4 regions of the Kitasatospora gansuensis genome follow, and region 2 is predicted to be linked to each of the others. Evidence: riboswitches for the same ligand, from Rfam matches in the RefSeq annotation. Region 2 holds a riboswitch; each other region holds the start of a gene.
What was found. A riboswitch is a leader RNA that binds a small molecule or an ion and turns the genes downstream of it on or off. The one in region 2 is predicted to bind cyclic di-AMP.

Region 1 (4,203 bases), 6.1 Mb from region 2:
GTCCGATCCGCGCCGACGACACCCTGGTCGACGCCGGCTGCGGCCGCGGCGGCTCCATGGTGATGGCTCATCAGCGCTTCAACTGCACCGTCGAGGGCGTCACCCTCTCCGCCAAGCAGGCCGACTTCGGCAACCAGCGGGCCCGCGACCTCGGCATCGACCACGCGGTCCGCTCCCGGGTCGCCAACATGCTCAACATGCCGTTCGAGACCGGCCAGGCCGCCGCTTCCTGGAACAACGAGTCCAGCATGTACGTGGACCTCGAGGACCTGTTCGCCGAGCACGCCCGGGTGCTCGCCGTCGGCGGCCGCTACGTGACCATCACCGGCTGCTGGAACCCGGTCTACGGCCAGCCGTCCAAGTGGGTCTCCCAGATCAACGCCCACTTCGAGTGCAACATCCACTCCCGCCGCGAGTACCTCCGCGCGATGGCCGACAACCGCCTGGTCCCGCAGACCATCATCGACCTCACCCCCACCACCCTGCCCTACTGGGAGCTGCGCGCCACCTCCTCCCTCGTCACCGGCATCGAGGAGGCCTTCATCAACTCCTACAAGGACGGCTCCTTCCAGTACCTCCTGATCGCGGCCGACCGGGTCTGATCAGACAGCCGTGGCCCGCTCCCCGTCATCGGGGAGCGGGCCTCCGGCGTTCAACGTCAGCGCTGAAGCGCCGAGTTGAGCGTCTGCCACAGGGGCTTGGTGCTGTAGGGCAGCATGTCCTCGGCGTAGTACCACCAGAAGCAGCCGCCGACGTAGTACGGCAGGTCGAGCTTCAGGCCGTAGTAGTAGTTCAGCATCGACTGCGCCGCCGCCTGCGTGCCGCTGGTGGCGGCGTCGGGCAGGCCGACCTCACCGAAGCCCAGCTTGGCGTTCGGGTAGAGGGTGTGCAGCTGCTGGAAGTACGAGGTCCAAGTGGCCGCGCTGGGACGGATGTTGTTGCACTGGCCCTCGTAGTAGCTGAGCGTCACGTAGTCCAGGCCGTTGCGCATGTCCTCCGGCACGTACTGCTTGGTGAACGCCAGCGGGTCGAGCTCCGACGGGCCGTTGCCGCAGCCGATGTCGTAGTAGAGGGTCAGCGCGCTGCGCTTGCCGGCCGCCTCGACCTGGCGGTAGGCGTCGGTGATCTTGGTCGAGACGTCGCCGTAGCTGCCCAGCCAGTTCCCGTTCACCTCGTTGCCGACCTCCCAGAGGTCCACCTGGTTGCCGAAGGCGTTCAGGTACTGGGCGACCCGGTCGTGGTACGCCTGGGCCGAGATGTTCTTGACGTACTCGGAGTCCAGGATCTCGCCCATCAGGTAGCTGACCGGCTGGAGCTGGTTGACCGCCGAGGTGTACGAGCTGGGGCTCTCGGTCTCGTCGAAGACGATCCGGGTGGTCGGCATGTGCGCCAGGTGCCTCGACGAGTCCACGATCGCGGCGAGGTTCGACACGTCGTCGACGGTGACGCCGTACAGCGGGTCCGGCAGCGCGCGCATACCGGCGGGGGGCGCGGTGGTGGGCGACGGGGTCGGCGTGGGCGTCGCGGTCGGCGTGGGCGTGGGCACCGGGGTGGGTGTCGCCGTGGGCGTGGGGCTCACCGTCGGGGTCGGGGTGGGGCTCGGCGTGGGGGCAGGCGTCGGCGTGGGCGCCGGGGTGGGCGTCGGGGCCGGGGCCGGGGCCGTGCCCACGGTCAGGGTGTGCGTGGGGAGGTTGTGCCAGCGGCCGTCCAGGCCCCGCCAGCGGCCGAACTCCGTGTACGTACCGGCCGGCAGGCTCCGCGCGCCGGTGGTGATCGTCACACCGCTCGGGCAGATCTGGACGTTCCGGGCCGCGTTCGGGAAGTCGAGACGCTGGCCCGCCGCGTTGCGGACGGCGACCCCGACGGTGTCCGCCGTGAAGCAGCGCGAGGAGTGCACGGTGAGCGAGGCCGTGACCGAGGGGCCGGCGACGGCCGGAGCCGGGCTGATCCGGTCCTCGACGACGCTTGGGCCGCTGGCGGAGGCCTGGGTACTGACGAGGAGGGGGATGGCGAGCAGGCCGGCTGCGGCGACCGCGCCGACCCGTACGTGGGTGGCAGAAATGCGCATGGACAGGTCCTCTGCGACGCCTGCGAGGTGAGCTGTCGGGTTCGGGCCTGAGGTCGGCCCGGCCGCCTGTGGGAGCGGCTTCACCCCGAGCCTGCAGCCTCCGCGTACGCGCGGGCGGACGGGGGCAGCAGGCAACTGACCTGGTTCCCCCGCTCCCGTCCGTATCGGTGCTCGAGTGACCGCCGACGGGTGGACGGGATTCGGCGTCCCACCGGCGAGGCCCGCACGGAGCGGGCGACTCGAAGAGGCTAACAGCCGCCCCGACGCGTACAAGACAACGAGCGGCGCTGTAGCGCAGCTCACAGACGCCCTCCGACGTCACCTGGTACTGCCGCGATCCGCGCAGCGCCTGCGGGGTGCTGCGCGTTGCCACGCAGCACCCCGCATCAACCGACCGTCACCAGTCCGAGTTGGTCGCCCCCAGACTCAGCAGGACCTGGTCGAAGGTGTTGCCGTCGTTGTCGTCGGTGTACGAGATCGCGAGCGCGCCGAACGGAGAGGAAGCCACCGCGACCTGCTCCTGCCGACCGGCCGTGACCTGACTGACGGACTGGGCCGGCAGCCGGCCGGCGAAGGTGCCGTCGGGGTTGAGGCCCCGGGCCCAGACCGCCGGATCGGTGCCGGCGACGCTCCAGCCCACCACGGCGTCGCGCTGGTCGTCGATGCCGACAGTGGGGTTGCCGGCTCCGGCGACGCTGGAGATCTCGACCTCGGCCGAACCGGCGGTGCCGGTCGCGGTGAACGACCGGGCCCAGACGCCACGGGTGCCGGTGTGATCGGACTCCCAGGCCACCGCGAAGTCGCCGTTGAAGTCGGCGGCCACTGCCGGGCGTTGCTGTTGCCCGCCGCCGAGGCTGTTGGCACTGCGGCGGGTGAGTGCGACAGTGCCGTTCGCCTTGGCCAGCTTCACCAGACCGATCTGGTAGAAGCCGTTGCCGTCGGTGTCCTCGTCCCAGACCACGACGGCGTCACCCGAGGCGGAGGTCGCGACGTCGGGGTTGTGGTGCGCGCCGCCGGCCGCGTTGACCGTCACCTCGTACGCCTTCGTCGTGGTCCCCGTGAACCCGGCTGCCTTCACCGTCGCCGCCGCGGTGCCCTGGATGTCCTCCCACACCACGGAGAACGCGACCGCGGTGGCGCTGCCCGGCGCGCCGTCCGGATCGACCGCGACGCGCGGATGGATCTGCTGGCCGCCGGCGCTCGCGTTGGCCTGACCGGAGCCGAGGACCGCACCGGCCGGGGAGAGCACCCGGTAGGTGATGTTGTAGAGCCCGTTGCCGTCCGGGTCCTCCGCCCACACGACGACGGCGTTGCCCCGGTCGTCGAGCCCCACGTCGGGCTGGAGATGCCGCCAGGCCACGCCCGCCGTCCCACCGGCCGAGAGCTTCTGCTCGTAGGCCGAGACGCCGTTACGGTACATCCGCACCCAAACGTCGCTGTGCGCGTTGTCGCCCGGGTTGGTCGAGTCGCGGTCGTCCTCCCAGACCACCGCGACGTCGCCGAGGCGGTTGGCCGCGACCTGGGCGGAGTCCTGGTCACCGGTGGAGTCGCTGTTCGCGGTCACCCAGGACGAGGGCCCCGCCGCCGAAGCCGGAGTGACCAGGGCGAGGACCGCGGCGAAACCGGCGACGGCCGCGCCGAGTACGGAGAGCCTACGCATCGGCCAACCCCGGCTGTCCGTCGTGGATGACAAAGGTCCGGGCGGTGGTCGCCGCCGCGCCGTGCTCGGTCACCGTCGCCACCGACCGGAAGTCGGCGGTGAGTTGGGACGGCGTGATGTGCGTACGGACGTAGCCGCGCTGGTTGGAGTAGAAGCGCAGATGCGGGTTGAGCGATCCGTTCGGGATCGTCGTGGTGGTGCTTCCGTTGCCGCCGCTGGTGATCGAGGTGCAGACGAGCTCGGAGCCGATGGTCGCCGACGACGGATCGGCGTAGTCGGCCTTGAGGTCGTTGCCCCAGGACGCGTGCACGTCGCCGGTGAGGACGACCGGGTTGCGTACGGCCCGGTCGATGATGCCCTGCTGGATCCGCGCCCGGCTGGCCCGGTACCCGTCCCAGGCGTCCATGTTCATCGCACCGGAGGAGTTCACGTTCCGGGCGAAGAACACCTGCTGCCCGATCAGGTCCCAGGTACC
Region 2 (4,203 bases):
TCGGAGGGCCTCGCGCTGCTCACGCTCGGACTGGTCCGGCCCTGGGGCGAGGTGGTGCCCGGCTGGGTCCCGCTGCTCGGCGGCCGGCGGATCCCGGTGGCGGCCGCGGTCGTTCCGGCGGCGGTCGGCGCCTTCCTGGTCTTCACGCTGCTCGGCTATGCGGCCCTCAACCAGCTCCTGCACCTGGTCGAACCGCTGAACGACACCGGCGAGGCCCTGCCGAACAGCGGCCCGGGCTTCTGGCTGCTGCTGGCCTGCTACCTTCCTCTGTTCGCCTGGGGGCCGCTGCTGGCGGCGGTCACGGTCGCCTACTACCGCCGCAGGCGCGGGGCGGGCCCCAACTCGGCCGTGTCCCGCGGGTTTCAGTCGGTCGGCGGCTCGGCGGACGGCTCGCGCAGCCCGGCGAGTTCGGCCTCCAGCTCGGTGACCCGGGAGGTCAGCCGCTGGACGTCCTGGACCGCCTCGAGGTAGTTCGCCTTGTGGCGCTTGGCGACCTCGCTGAGGGTGTCCACCCGGTCGGCGAAGGCGTCGCGCTCGGTGGCGAGCGGCTGGACGGTGGTGTGGAAGACCGCCTCGGCGATCCAGTCCGCCCACGCGTTGATGTGCTGGGTGCCGGCGGCGCCGCCGAGGTCGGCGTTCTGCAGACCCTGGAGCATCGCGGGCCGGATGGTCTCGGCGATCCGCTGGGTCGCGGTGGGCTGCTCGGTCATGACTGGTCCTCGCGGTCGAACGTGCCGTTGGGTAACTCCGCGACATGACCAACGGAGCGAAGGCGCACATCACCCGTAAGGATAATCGCCGCGCGCAGGCCGCTGCCCCCGGAGCCGACCAGGTCTCCGGGGGCAGCGGCCTACCAGCCGGGGCCTGTCAGACGCGACCGGCGAAGTCCGGCGCCCAGTTGGCGACGGACTCGGTCTTCACGCCCGCGCGCGGGTTGGCGGCCTCGACGTACTTGCCGCCACCGATGTAGATGGCGACGTGGTAGACGCCGGAGTTGCTGCCGTTGTTCGACCAGAAGAGCAGGTCGCCGGCCTGGAGGTTGTCCAGCGAGACCCGGGTGCTGGCGTCCGCCTGGTCGTTGGCGATCCGCGGCAGGGAGATCCCGGCCTGGCGGAAGGCCGCCTGGGTCAGACCCGAGCAGTCCCAGCCGCCGTTGCTGCTGCCGCCGTAGACGTACGCCTGGCCGAGCTTGGACATCGCGAAGTTGATCGCGGCGGCCTTGCTGCCGGTCGCCGCCACCGCGGTGGTGGCGGTGGAGCCGGACGCGGCCTTGCTGCTCTTGGTGGTCTTGGTGCCGGCACCGGCCGAGGACGAAGTCGGCGCCGGGGCGGTCGACTTCGGCGCGCTGGTGACGACGGTGGTGGTGCCGCCGAGCGCCAGCTGCTGACCCGGGTAGATCATGTCCGGGCCCTCGGTCAGGACCGACTTGTTGAGCTCGTAGAGCTTCTCCCAGCCGCCCTCGACGTTCTGGCTCTGCGCGATGGTGGAGAGCCAGTCACCGGCGACCACGGTGTAGCTCTTGGCCGCGGTGGTCGTGGTGGTGGTCTGCTGCTGCTCGGCCGCCTTGGGCGCCGGGGTGGCGGCCTTGGGGGTGGTGGCCTTCGCAGCGGTGTCGTTCGAGGAGGTGTCGACCTGGGCGGCGCCGCCGCCCTTGGTCAGACCGGCCTTGACGGAGCAGACCGGCCAGGCGCCGGGGCCCTGGGAGGCGAGCACCTTCTCGGCGATCGCTATCTGCTGGCCCTTGCTGGCCTGGTTGGCCTGGGCGGCGTACTGCTTGCCACCGAACTCGGCCCAGGTGCTGGAGGTGAACTGGAGACCGCCGTAGAAGCCGTTGCCGGTGTTGATGCTCCAGTCGCCGGTGGACTCGCACTGGGCGACCTTGTCCCAGGTGGAGACGGTGGCGGCGGAGGCGGAGCCGGCCGTGAGGCACGGGACCGAGAGGCCGATGCCGACCACACCGGTCGCGGCGATCAGACGGCGGGTGCGCTTGGACGCGCTGCTGGACAGCATGAAGATGCGTTCCTCTCCCACGCCTGCGAGGTGAGCTGTCGGATTCGGGCTGGAGTTGCCCGGCCGTGCGTGAGCACGGCTTCACCCCAAGCCTGAAATCGGTCAAATCGGACCAATTGCAGGCGACTTACCTGTGGTTCCCCCGCCCCTGCCATGGTGCGTTGCTTCGCTGCCTGTTCATCCGATGGCAGGACTCGGCGTTCCGGATGAACTGGGTCCGTGTGGCCACGAACAGGGGAGCACGTTAGGCAGACTCAAGTTCAAACCGCAAACCTCTGTGATGTGGATCATGGTTATTTTATGGAACCTTCATGATGCGGAACTGTCCGTTCCGTTGATGGATTTCGATCGAATCTGATCAAATCCCTTGCCGTCCAAGGGACTTGCCTATGCTTCAGGCGAGGCGGCCGCGGGCGCGGCCCGGGGGAGAGGTGCGCGGCACCATGCGGCACGCGAAGGGGCCCGGATCGGCCCCGGAAGGTAACGACTCGGCAAAGGCCGGGCGCAGGAAGGTACTCGGCTGGATCGCGGCCGGCACCGTGGTCGCCGCGATCGGCGTCGAGGAGCTGGTCCGGCGCACCGGCGACGCCCCTGACGTCGCCTCGGCTCCGCCGCCGCCCACCCCCGGGGCGTCCCACTCGCACGGCGAGCCGCCGCCGTCCGCCTCCCCGGAGCCCTCGCCGTCGCCCTCCCCGGAGCCGGCCAAGCCGGCCAGGCCGTGGTCGGATCCGGCGGGCTGGGGCGGCACGCTGCCGAGCCCCGCCGCCGCCGTCCGGATCGCCGACCACGTGGTGCTGGACGCCGATGCGGCCGTTGGCTCGTTGGTGGTCGAAGCAACCGGCTCGCTGACCTTCGCGGCCGACCGCTCGGTGGTGCTCAGCTCGGCGGGCAACGTCGAGGTGAAGGGCAGCCTGACGCTGGCTCCGGCCGACACCGCCCTGCTGCACACCCTGCGGTTCCCCGCCGTCGACGAACGGCGCTTCCAGGGCGGCGGCATGACCCTGGTGCCCAGCGACACCGGCCTCTGGGTCACCGGCGCGGGCTACCTCCGACTGGACGGCGCCGCCAGGACGGCCTGGGTGCGCGCCGCGGCGGCGCTCAAGCCCGGCGACACCACCATCGCCCTGGCCGCCGCGCCGACCGGCTGGCGCCCCGGCGACGAGCTCGCGATCACCCCGACCGGGGCACCGGACACCGACGGCTTCTCCGAGCGGTACGACCTGCGGACCATCGCCGCGATCAGCGGCAGCACGGTCACCCTGGACGGCCCGCTCAAGTACCCGCACCCCCGGGTGACGACCGGAGGGGGCGTCACCGTCGGGGCAGAAGTACTGAATTTGACCCGTAATGTCCGAATCGAGGGCACCGAGAAGGGCCGCGCCCACGTCCACCTGACCAGCTCACGCAAGTCCGACGTCCGGCACGCCGCCCTGCGCTGGCTCGGGCCGCGCGCCCCCGGCAAGGACCAGTGGAACGGCAAAGCGGTCACCGAGCCGGTGCTCGGCCGGTACGGGCTGCACTTCCACATGCTCGGCGACACCACCCGGGGCACCGTGGTCGAAGGCGTGGTGGTCCGGGACACCGGCAGCCACGCGTTCGTCCCGCACGCCAGCCACGGCATCACCTTCCGCAGCTGCATCAGCCACCAGACCTGGGAGGACGCCTACTGGTGGGACGGGCCGCTGGACACCCGCACCCCGCAGGGCCCGTCCGACGACATCACCTACGACTCCTGCGTCGCCTCCCGGACGCTCTTCGACCCCAACCCGCGCGGCTACCGGCTGACCGGCTTCAGCCTCGGCGCGGGCACCGGCGGAGTGGCCAGGGACTGTGTGGCGGTCGGCGTGCAGGGCGCGAACGGCGCCTCCGGCTACCACTGGCCGGAGACCAGTGAGGGTGTCTGGACCTTCGAACGCTGCCTGGCGCACAACAACCTGGAGAACGGCATCTTCGTCTGGCTGAACGCCCAACACCACCACGTGGTCGGCCAGTTCGTCGCCTACCACAACGGCGGCTGGGGCATCGAGCACGGCGCCTACCTGAACGACTTCGACTACACCGGCAGTGTCCTCTACGGCAACGCCGCCGGGGGAGTGGCCCTGCACGCCCTCGGCCGGGAGAAGGGCACGGTGCTGGACGGCCTGCTGATCGACGGGGCCGGCCAGTCCGACTTCGCGATCTCCACCAAGCACC
Region 3 (4,203 bases), 3.7 Mb from region 2:
CTCGGCGTAGTACGCGATCAGCTCGGCGGAGGAGAGCGCCTTGCCCTCGAACTGGTAGGCGCCGTCCTTGAAGAACTCGGAGGCGGCGACGTCCAGCGCGAGCGCGACGTCCTTGCCCGGGGTGTAGCCGGCCTTCTTGATGGCCTCGACGATGAGGTCGAGCGCCTCACGGTTGGAGTCGAGGTTCGGCGCGAAGCCGCCCTCGTCGCCCAGACCGGTGGAGAGGCCGCGCTCCTTCAGCACGCCCTTGAGCGTGTGGTAGACCTCGACGCCCCAGCGGACGGCCTCGGAGAAGGACTCCGCGCCGATCGGCGCGATCATGAACTCCTGGATGTCGACGTTGGAGTCGGCGTGCGACCCACCGTTGAGGATGTTCATCATCGGGACGGGCAGCACGTGCGCGTTCGGGCCACCGAGGTAGCGGAACAGCGGCAGGTCGCTGGCCTCGGAGGCGGCGTGCGCCACGGCGAGCGAGACGCCGAGGATCGCGTTGGCGCCGAGCGAGGACTTGTCCGGGGTGGCGTCCAGGTCGAGCATGGCCTGGTCGATCAGCCGCTGCTCGGTGGCGTCGTAGCCGACCAGCTCCGGGCCGATCTGCTCGATGACGGCCAGCACGGCCTTCTCGACGCCCTTGCCGAAGTAGCGGTTCTTGTCGCCGTCGCGCAGCTCGAGAGCCTCGAAGGCGCCGGTGGAAGCACCCGACGGGACGGCGGCACGGCCGGTGCTGCCGTCGTCCAGACCGACCTCGACCTCAACCGTGGGGTTGCCACGGGAGTCGAGAATCTCACGGGCTACGACGACATCAATGGACGGCACGAGGCATCTCCTTGACGGAAGCGGGATGTGTTGTCGTTACGACCAGAGCCTAACCGCACCGGAGCCCGGGGCCACGCTGCCCTTGGTCCCGTCTCACCGTGTGGCCCGGCTACTCATCGGTAGTTCACCTGAATGACCGCAAACGGGGCCGTACCACCCGGAAGCGGTACGGCCCCTGCTGACGGAGTGTCGCGTCAGCCGAGCTTGAGCACCTGGCCCGGCAGGATCAGGTCGGGGTCGCCACCGATGGTGGACCGGTTGGCCTGGTAGACCTGCTGCCAGTCCTGGCCGTGCGCGGCGGCGATGTCCGAGAGCGTGTCGCCGGACTTGACGGTGTATCCGCCGGTGGCGGGCGCCGGGGCGGCGTGCTTCGGGGTGCTGACCTTCGGCGCGTCCACCTTCGGGGTGGCGGGCTTCGGCGCGGTCTGCTGCTTCGGCGCGGCGGCCTTCGGGGTGGCCTTCGGCGCGGTGGCGCGGGTCTCCGAGCGGGAGGCCTGGCCGGCCGAGGTGTCGACCTGGGCGGGCGAACCACCCTTGCTCAGACCGGCCTTGACGGAGCAGACCGGCCAGGCGCCGGGGCCCTGCGAGGCGAGCACCTTCTCGGCGACGGCGATCTGCTGGCCCTTGCTGGCCTGGTTGGCCTGCGGGGCGTAGGACTGGCCGCCGAACGCCTTCCAGGTGCTCGGGGTGAACTGCAGGCCGCCGTAGAAGCCGTTGCCGGTGTTGATGCTCCAGTTGCCGCCGCTCTCGCACTGGGCGACCTTGTCCCAGGTGTCGACCGGGGCGGCGTGCGCGCCGGTGGCGCTCAGCAGCGGAAGTGCGAGGCCGACGCCCGCGACACCCGCGACGGCGATGACCTTCTCGGCCTGCGTACGACGACGATGACGGCCCGAACCGGTGAAGAGCATGAAGAAGTCCCTCTCCGCACGCCTGCGAGGTGAGCTGTCGGGTTCGGACCGGGAGGTGGCCCGGCCGCCACTGCTGGCGGCTTCACCCCAAGCCGTGGGGGACGGCGACGTACGTGGGTCCCCCGCCCCTGCCCAAGGGTCTGGTCGGTGTCCCGGCGGCGCGGCGGGCAGGATTCGGCGTTCCGCGCTCGGGGTTCGCAGCTGCGAACAGGAGGGAGAGTAAGCAGATGACCAGATGGATCACAAGCTTATGTCGAACAGATCACACAGAAATCACGCTGCGCGTCCAGTCGTCCACAAACCGTACTGGTATGTCCGGGTTGATGCGTACTCAGATCACGACTGATCAGATCTGACCGACACGCCGTCAGCGCGGGTCGGTGATCTCCGGCGTGAACGACACCGGCAACTCCCGCAGCCCGCGCATGATCAGACCACCCCGCCAGCGCAGCTCGTCCGGCTCGGCGGCGAGTTGGAGGTCGGGCAGCCGGGTGAGCAGCGTGGCCAGGGCGAATTGGCCCTCCAGCCGGGCCAGCGGGGCGCCGATGCAGTAGTGGATGCCGTGCCCGAAACCCAGGTGCGGATTGTCCTTGCGGGCGAGGTCCAGGGTGTTCTCCGCGGCGAACCTGGCCGGGTCGCGGTCGGCCGCCGCCAGCACCACCAACACCGGGTCCCCGACCGGGATATCCACCCCGCCGATGGTCAGCGGCTCGGTGGCGAACCGCCAGGTGGCCAGCTCCACCGGCCCGTCGTAGCGCAGCAGTTCCTCCACCGCCGTGGCCAGCAGCTCGGTCTCGCCGCGCTGCACCGACTCCTGCAGCAGGGCGCGCTGCACCGGGTTGCGCAGCAGCGCGTAGGTGCCGTTGCCGATCAGGTTGATGGTGGTCTCGAAGCCGGCGAACAGCAGGATGAAGGCCATCGCCGCGGCCTCGTTCTCGGTCAGGTGCTCACCGTGGTCACTGGCCCGGATCAGACCGGAGATCAGATCGTCGCCCAGGTCGGCCCGCTTACGGTGGATCAGCTCCAGCAGGTACGTCCGGATCTTCTTCACCGCCCGGCCCACCCCGCCGCGCTGGCCGCCGTGGTGGCGGATCATCGCGCCCGCCCAGTCCCGCAGGTCGTCCTGGTCCTCCGGCGGCACGCCGAGCAGGTCGCAGATCGCGTAGATGGGGAGCGGGAAGGCGAACTCGTGGATCAGGTCGGCCGAACCGCGGGCCGCGAAGTCGTCGATCAGCCGGTCCGTCAGCTGCTGCACCCGCGGCTCGAACTCGGCCACCCGGCGCGGCGTGAACGCCTTCGACACCAGCCGCCGCAGCCGGGTGTGGTCCGGCGGGTCGATGTTCAGCAGATGCGTCATCAGATCCGCCTGCCGCTCACCCGGGATGCCCACCCGCCCGGTCTTGTGCGCCTGCCCGCTGTGGTGCGCCGGGTTCTTCGACAGCCGCCCGTCCGCCAACGCCTGCCGGGCGTCCGCGTACCGGGTGACCAGCCACGCCTCCACCCCGCTGGGCAGCGTGGTGCGGTGCACCGGTGCGTGCTCGCGCAGCCACGCGTACGCGGGGTAGGGGTCGGCGGCGAACTCCCAGGTGAAGAGTTCCGGCTGGGGGTTTCGGTACGTGTCCGGCATGTCGTGCACCGTAACCTGCCAGGACAGGAGTGAGCTGGGTCACCTGGCGGGTAATTGCTCTTGCGGAGGATCGTGGCGTGCTTACGATCCTCCGATACGGTCTCGGTGGACGCCGGTGCGGCGTGCTCCACCGGGCGTAGCTCTCAGGGAGGAGCAGGCCATGCGGGTAGCCGGGGCAGTAGTGGTCATCGCGGTGCTCGAAGGCGGTTCAGGTATCGGCCTGGCCCGCCGGTTCTCGGCGGCCGGCGCCGCCGGCATGCTGATCGCCGACCAACGCCCCGGAGTGGCCGAGGACCTCGCCACCGAACTCGACCGGCCCGGCTGCCCCGTGGTCGGCGTCAGCGGCGACGCCCGGCAGCCCAGCGACGTCGCGGCGCTGGTGGCCACCGCCGCGAAGCACCTCGGCCCGATCGACCTGTTCTGCGTGGCCGGCCCCGACGGCGAACGCATCCTCCCGCTCGCCGAACTCCCCGACCACCTCGACCCGCTGGCCGAGCTCCTCGCCCAGATCGGCGACGCCATCAGCGAGGTCATTCCGCGTCAGCGGGGCGTGCACATTTCCCACTGAGCTTCGGAAGACAGGGGCTCGGGGAACTGCGAGGAGATCTGGCGTGCGGGGCAAAATGCAAAGTGCCTGACCACCTATGCACGGATCACCTTTTCCGAGGTCGGCGTCGCAGTTCCCCGAGCCCCTGGCCGTAGACACTCAGCTCTCGGCGGAGCGGATCTCGTCGCGGTAGGCGCGAGCCGCGGCTCGGAGCGCCGCGTCGATGTCCACGTCAGCGTCGTAGGCCCGTTGGGCGACCGCGAGGAGCAGGCGGCCGGCCGACTCCTGGGTGAGCTCTTCCGGGA
Region 4 (4,203 bases), 3.2 Mb from region 2:
CTGTTCATCGCAGCACGGGAGTGGCGGGGTCGCATCCGGTCAGCGGCCGCCGCACAGCCCCTTGACCGCTGTCCGGGAGACGTTGGTCAGGCCGCGGATCAGCGCCGGGGTCAGGAAGACCAGCACCAGGCCGAGCAGCGAGACGCCCGCGAGGTCGCCGGCCGAGGTGAGGTAGTACTCGTGGTGCACGCCGGCGTCGGTGGTGTAGTCGAAGACCCGGTAGCCCGGCCAGTCGGTGTAGCGGGCGAACACCCAGTGGTAGGCCGGGTAGAGCGCGACCACCCAGCCGGTCACCAGGAAGGTCACGGTGAGGGTGAAGCTCAGGATGCTCCAGGGCAGCATCAGCACCTGGTACAGCGCCGACTTCCAGCCCGCCTTGTCCGCCAGCCGGGCGGTGACGGCCCCCCAGAAACCGGGCCGGGACTGCGTCACCGGAGCGGGTGCGGCCACCTCGGTGGCGAGCAGGGTGCCGGCCCGGTACCGCTCCAGCGCGGCGAAGCCCCGGGAGCCCGAGGTGAGCAGGGCGAGCACCGGCAGCCCGAGCGCGGTGAGCACCAGGCCGAGGCCGAGCGAGAAGAAGGCGACCACGAAGGTGAAGCCGAGGATCGCGATCGGCAGCGAGCCGAGCACGAAGCCGACCTCCCGGTAGGTGGCGGCGGCGAACGGCGCCCGCCAGAACCTCGGGTGCACCCGGCTGCTGCTGTCGCGCTCGGCGTACGGGAAGGTCTGACTGGTCATCACCGGCTCCTCGGTCTGGTTGTCCTGCTCGCTGCCCACCCCTCAAAGGTGCCCGATCGGCGCCGTCGGCGACATGAGGTCCACCGGCGGACCGGGGGTAGGGAGAACCCCACCCCGGTCCGGGCCGAACGGCCTGCGGTCCCGGCACCGGATACCGTACGGGGGTGAACGACGACGACCTCCGGCTCAGCCCGCGTACCCGTGCCGACGACCTGCTCCGGTGGGCGGCCGAGCAGGGTCTCGAGCCCGTCCCGGTGGAGGCGGTCCGGACGGTGCTGGCCCTGCTGGAGCTGGGCGACGGCCGGATGCACGACGGCTGGCCTGAGCTGAGCTCGCCGGTGGTCGAGCAGCTGCTGTACGAGCGGATCTACATGTACGTGCAGCCCGCGTCCGACCCCGGCGCGTACGGGCGGGCGGTCGGGCTGCTGATCGACCATCAGCGGGCCGCCAAGCGGCTGAACGCCAAGCGGCAGGAGCGGCTGCACGCCGAGGTGGACTGGCAGGGCGAGCTGCTCTGCGGGCTGCTCCGGCAGCCGCACCTGGTCACCTGGCCGCGGCTGTACACGCTGCTGCTCCGGGTGGACGGGGTGGACACCGCCGACCCGGCGGCGGTCCGGGCCTGGCTGGACGGCTTCCGCGAGCTGACGGCGGAGCAGCGGGCCGAGGCGTTCGGCGCGCTGACCGAACTGGACGAGATCGACGCCGACGGCGGCTGGGGCCGGCAGCGGCTGATCTCGATCGGGATGGCCACCGACGGCGCCCGGCTACTGCTGGAGAACCGGCTGATGCAGCGCAGCTACCGCAATCTGGCCGGGCTGAACGCGCTCGGCCTGCCGATGCCGGACGAGCTGTCCGGCGACTTCGAGGGCTTCGAGGCCGCGGTGGCCGAGGAGGCGCTCCGGCTGCTGGGCGACTGGACCGTCCCCGGGCTGCCCGCCCTGCTGGTGCACGAGTACCCGGACCTGGCTCCGGAGCCGGGCACCGAGGAGATCGAGGCGTACCTCGCCGAGCAGGCCTCGCAGGCGGAACAGAGCGACTGACGGAGCCGGGCCCGCGCGGTGGCGGGCCCGGTCCGACGGTGCGTCAGGGGTTGATGCCGCGCTCGCGCAGCCAGTCCAGCGGGTCGACCGGGGCGGCGCCGTCCGGACGGACCTCCAGGTGCAGGTGCGGGCCGGTGACGTTGCCGGTGGCCCCGACCTTGCCGAGCACGGTGCCGGGGGCGACCTCGCCCGAGGCGGTGACGATCGCGGAGAGGTGGCAGTACCAGATCTCGGTGCCGTCGGTCAGGGTCTCGATCACCCGGTAGCCGTACGCTCCGGACCAGCCGGCCGAGGTGACGGTGCCCGCGCCGACCGCGGTGACCGGGGTCCCGGTGGCGGCCGCGAAGTCCAGGCCGGTGTGCAGGTGCGACCAGTACGAGCCGGACTGGCCGTAGTGGGCGGTCAGCTCGTAGTTGCTGGTCGGCGCCGTGAACGCGGTGCGCTGCTCGGCCCGCTTCGCCTCGGCCTGCTGGGCGGCGAGCTCGGCCTCCTGGGCGGCCCGCTTGGCCTCCGCCTCCTGGGCCGCGGCCAGCCGGGCGGACTCGTCGGCGGCGGTGCGCTGCCCGTCGGCCTGGAGCTGGATCCGGGCGGCGAGGGCCAGACCGGGGTCGGCGGAGAGCAGGTGCTGCTGCTCGGCCTGCTCGGCGGAGTCGGCGGCCGCGACGGCGGGCGGCTGCGGGGCAGCGGCGGCCGGGCCGGCGGCGAAGGCGGTGGCGCCGAGGGCGGCGGTCATCGCGGTGACACCGATCAGCGGACCGCCGGAGCGGGGCTGACGGGGCATCCGGTGCCTGGCGGCATCCGGGTGGTCCAGCAGCAGCTGGTTGCCCGAGTCGGTACGAGGGTGTGCCTGGGAGTGCGACGACGCCACGGAGGCGCGCTCCTTTCCTTCCTTCTCGCCTACCGGGTTAGCTGACGGGTTCGGAGCAGGAAGGTCTCCTACGACCGGGTTTTGGGACCCGGCCGATTCACCCCAAGGAACGGTGGTTCCCCGGCTCCCGGACCCACCGGTGAAGGCGGGTCCTGAGGATTAGGCGACGGCGCACGGTGCCGTTCTGGTACGGCGTTGCCGACCGCGCTGCGTTATCAAACGTTAATCCTAGGAGCCCATGATTCCAAGCGGCTTGAGAGGTGCAGTCCATATCTTCTGACGACCCGTGACCGGAATGCGGCTTTTGCTCAGCTACTCGGTGACGGTGCGCGACGACCGGTTGAGTATCCGTACTCAGGTGCCCGGCAAGGGAGTTGGAGACCCTCGGAACATGAGCGCTTCGATGCAGCCCCGGACCACCAACGCCTACTACCTGCAGGCCGTCCTGTCCTTCGCCCTGGCCACCGCGGCCCTGGCGATCGGGATCGTCTACCTGCCGGTCGACCCCTGGATGCGCGGCTTCCTGGCGGTCGGCCTGCTCTACGAGATCACCGCGGCGTTCACGCTCGCCAAGGTGATCCGCGACCGCCAGGAGGTCGGCGAGATCGCCAGCCGGGTCGACCAGGCCCGGCTGGACAAGCTGCTCGCCGAGCACGACCCGTTCCGGGTGGACGGGATCTGACCCGGGCTCAGCCCGCTCGGCGCCCGGGCCGGCAACCGATCAGCTGCCGGCCCGCTTGGCGGCATAGGTCTCCCCGCCCGCCGCCCAGTTCTCCAGCGGGATCTCCTCGATCACCACGGTGACCGCCGCCGGGCTCACGCCGGTGATCCGGACGTACGTCTCGGTGAGCTCGCGGGCGATCTCGGCCCGCTGCTCCACGGTCCGACCGGCCAGCTGCTTGACGTTGATGAACGGCATGACGACCCCTCAGGTTCGGTGCGGTGCGATCACTCGCACGCTATCCCACCGCTTTCCGACTCCGGACACCCCTTGACGGCTAAGGCTATTAGCCTTAGCTTTATGGACATGACGCAGACGCTGACCACCCAGTACCTGGATGTCCCCGGCGGCCGACTGGCCTACGACGACACCGCCACCGAGACCGGCCTGCCGGTCGTCCTGCTCCCCGGCATGCTCGACTCCCGCGCGGTGTACCGGCACCTGCGCCCGCTGCTCACCACCGCCGGCCACCGGGTGATCACCCTGGACCTGCGCGGTTTCGGCGAGTCCTCGATCGCCTGGGACGACTACTCCCCCGCCGCGATCGCCCAGGACACCCTGGCCCTGCTCGACCACCTGGGCATCGAGCGGGCCGCCCTGGTCGGCAACTCCTACACCGGCGCCACCGTGGTCAAGGCCGCCACGCTCGCCCCCGAGAGGGTGGCCGGCATCGCCCTGATCGACGCCTTCATCGAGAACCTGCCGCCGACCGCCGTCCAGCGCGCCATGGTCAAGGTGCTCGGAGCCCTGGTGGTGCAGTTCCCCGCCGCCTGGGGCGCCTACCTCAAGAAGGCCCACCCGAGCGGCGGCCCCGCCGACCTCGCCGAGTACCGGGC

Region 1: another riboswitch for cyclic di-AMP. It lies ahead of F4556_RS37525 (glycoside hydrolase 5 family protein); the one in region 2 lies ahead of F4556_RS30840 (transglycosylase family protein).
Region 3: another riboswitch for cyclic di-AMP. It lies ahead of F4556_RS13885 (LysM peptidoglycan-binding domain-containing protein); the one in region 2 lies ahead of F4556_RS30840 (transglycosylase family protein).
Region 4: another riboswitch for cyclic di-AMP. It lies ahead of F4556_RS15810 (M23 family metallopeptidase); the one in region 2 lies ahead of F4556_RS30840 (transglycosylase family protein).

The regions. Positions count from the first base shown of each region.
Region 1 covers NZ_JACHJR010000001.1:698,080-702,282, forward strand. Annotated here, with positions in the region: gene F4556_RS03235 (geranyl diphosphate 2-C-methyltransferase) at 1-602, shown strand, start outside; gene F4556_RS37525 (glycoside hydrolase 5 family protein) at 659-2,068, opposite strand; cyclic di-AMP (ydaO/yuaA leader) riboswitch at 2,071-2,248, opposite strand; gene F4556_RS03245 (hypothetical protein) at 2,466-3,728, opposite strand; gene F4556_RS03250 (alkaline phosphatase D family protein) at 3,721-4,203, opposite strand, start outside.
Region 2 covers NZ_JACHJR010000001.1:6,846,495-6,850,697, forward strand. Annotated here, with positions in the region: gene F4556_RS30830 (hypothetical protein) at 1-471, shown strand, start outside; gene F4556_RS30835 (hypothetical protein) at 363-710, opposite strand; gene F4556_RS30840 (transglycosylase family protein) at 868-2,010, opposite strand; cyclic di-AMP (ydaO/yuaA leader) riboswitch at 2,016-2,181, opposite strand; gene F4556_RS30845 (hypothetical protein) at 2,454-4,203, shown strand, end outside.
Region 3 covers NZ_JACHJR010000001.1:3,165,369-3,169,571, forward strand. Annotated here, with positions in the region: gene eno (phosphopyruvate hydratase) at 1-816, opposite strand, end outside; gene F4556_RS13885 (LysM peptidoglycan-binding domain-containing protein) at 1,011-1,724, opposite strand; cyclic di-AMP (ydaO/yuaA leader) riboswitch at 1,730-1,880, opposite strand; gene F4556_RS13890 (cytochrome P450 family protein) at 2,092-3,351, opposite strand; gene F4556_RS13895 (SDR family NAD(P)-dependent oxidoreductase) at 3,512-3,919, shown strand; gene F4556_RS13900 (nucleoside triphosphate pyrophosphohydrolase) at 4,058-4,203, opposite strand, start outside.
Region 4 covers NZ_JACHJR010000001.1:3,621,821-3,626,023, forward strand. Annotated here, with positions in the region: gene F4556_RS15800 (sensor domain-containing protein) at 40-777, opposite strand; gene F4556_RS15805 (hypothetical protein) at 903-1,778, shown strand; gene F4556_RS15810 (M23 family metallopeptidase) at 1,822-2,646, opposite strand; cyclic di-AMP (ydaO/yuaA leader) riboswitch at 2,658-2,822, opposite strand; gene F4556_RS15815 (YiaA/YiaB family inner membrane protein) at 3,038-3,328, shown strand; gene F4556_RS15820 (tautomerase family protein) at 3,368-3,565, opposite strand; gene F4556_RS15825 (alpha/beta fold hydrolase) at 3,668-4,203, shown strand, end outside.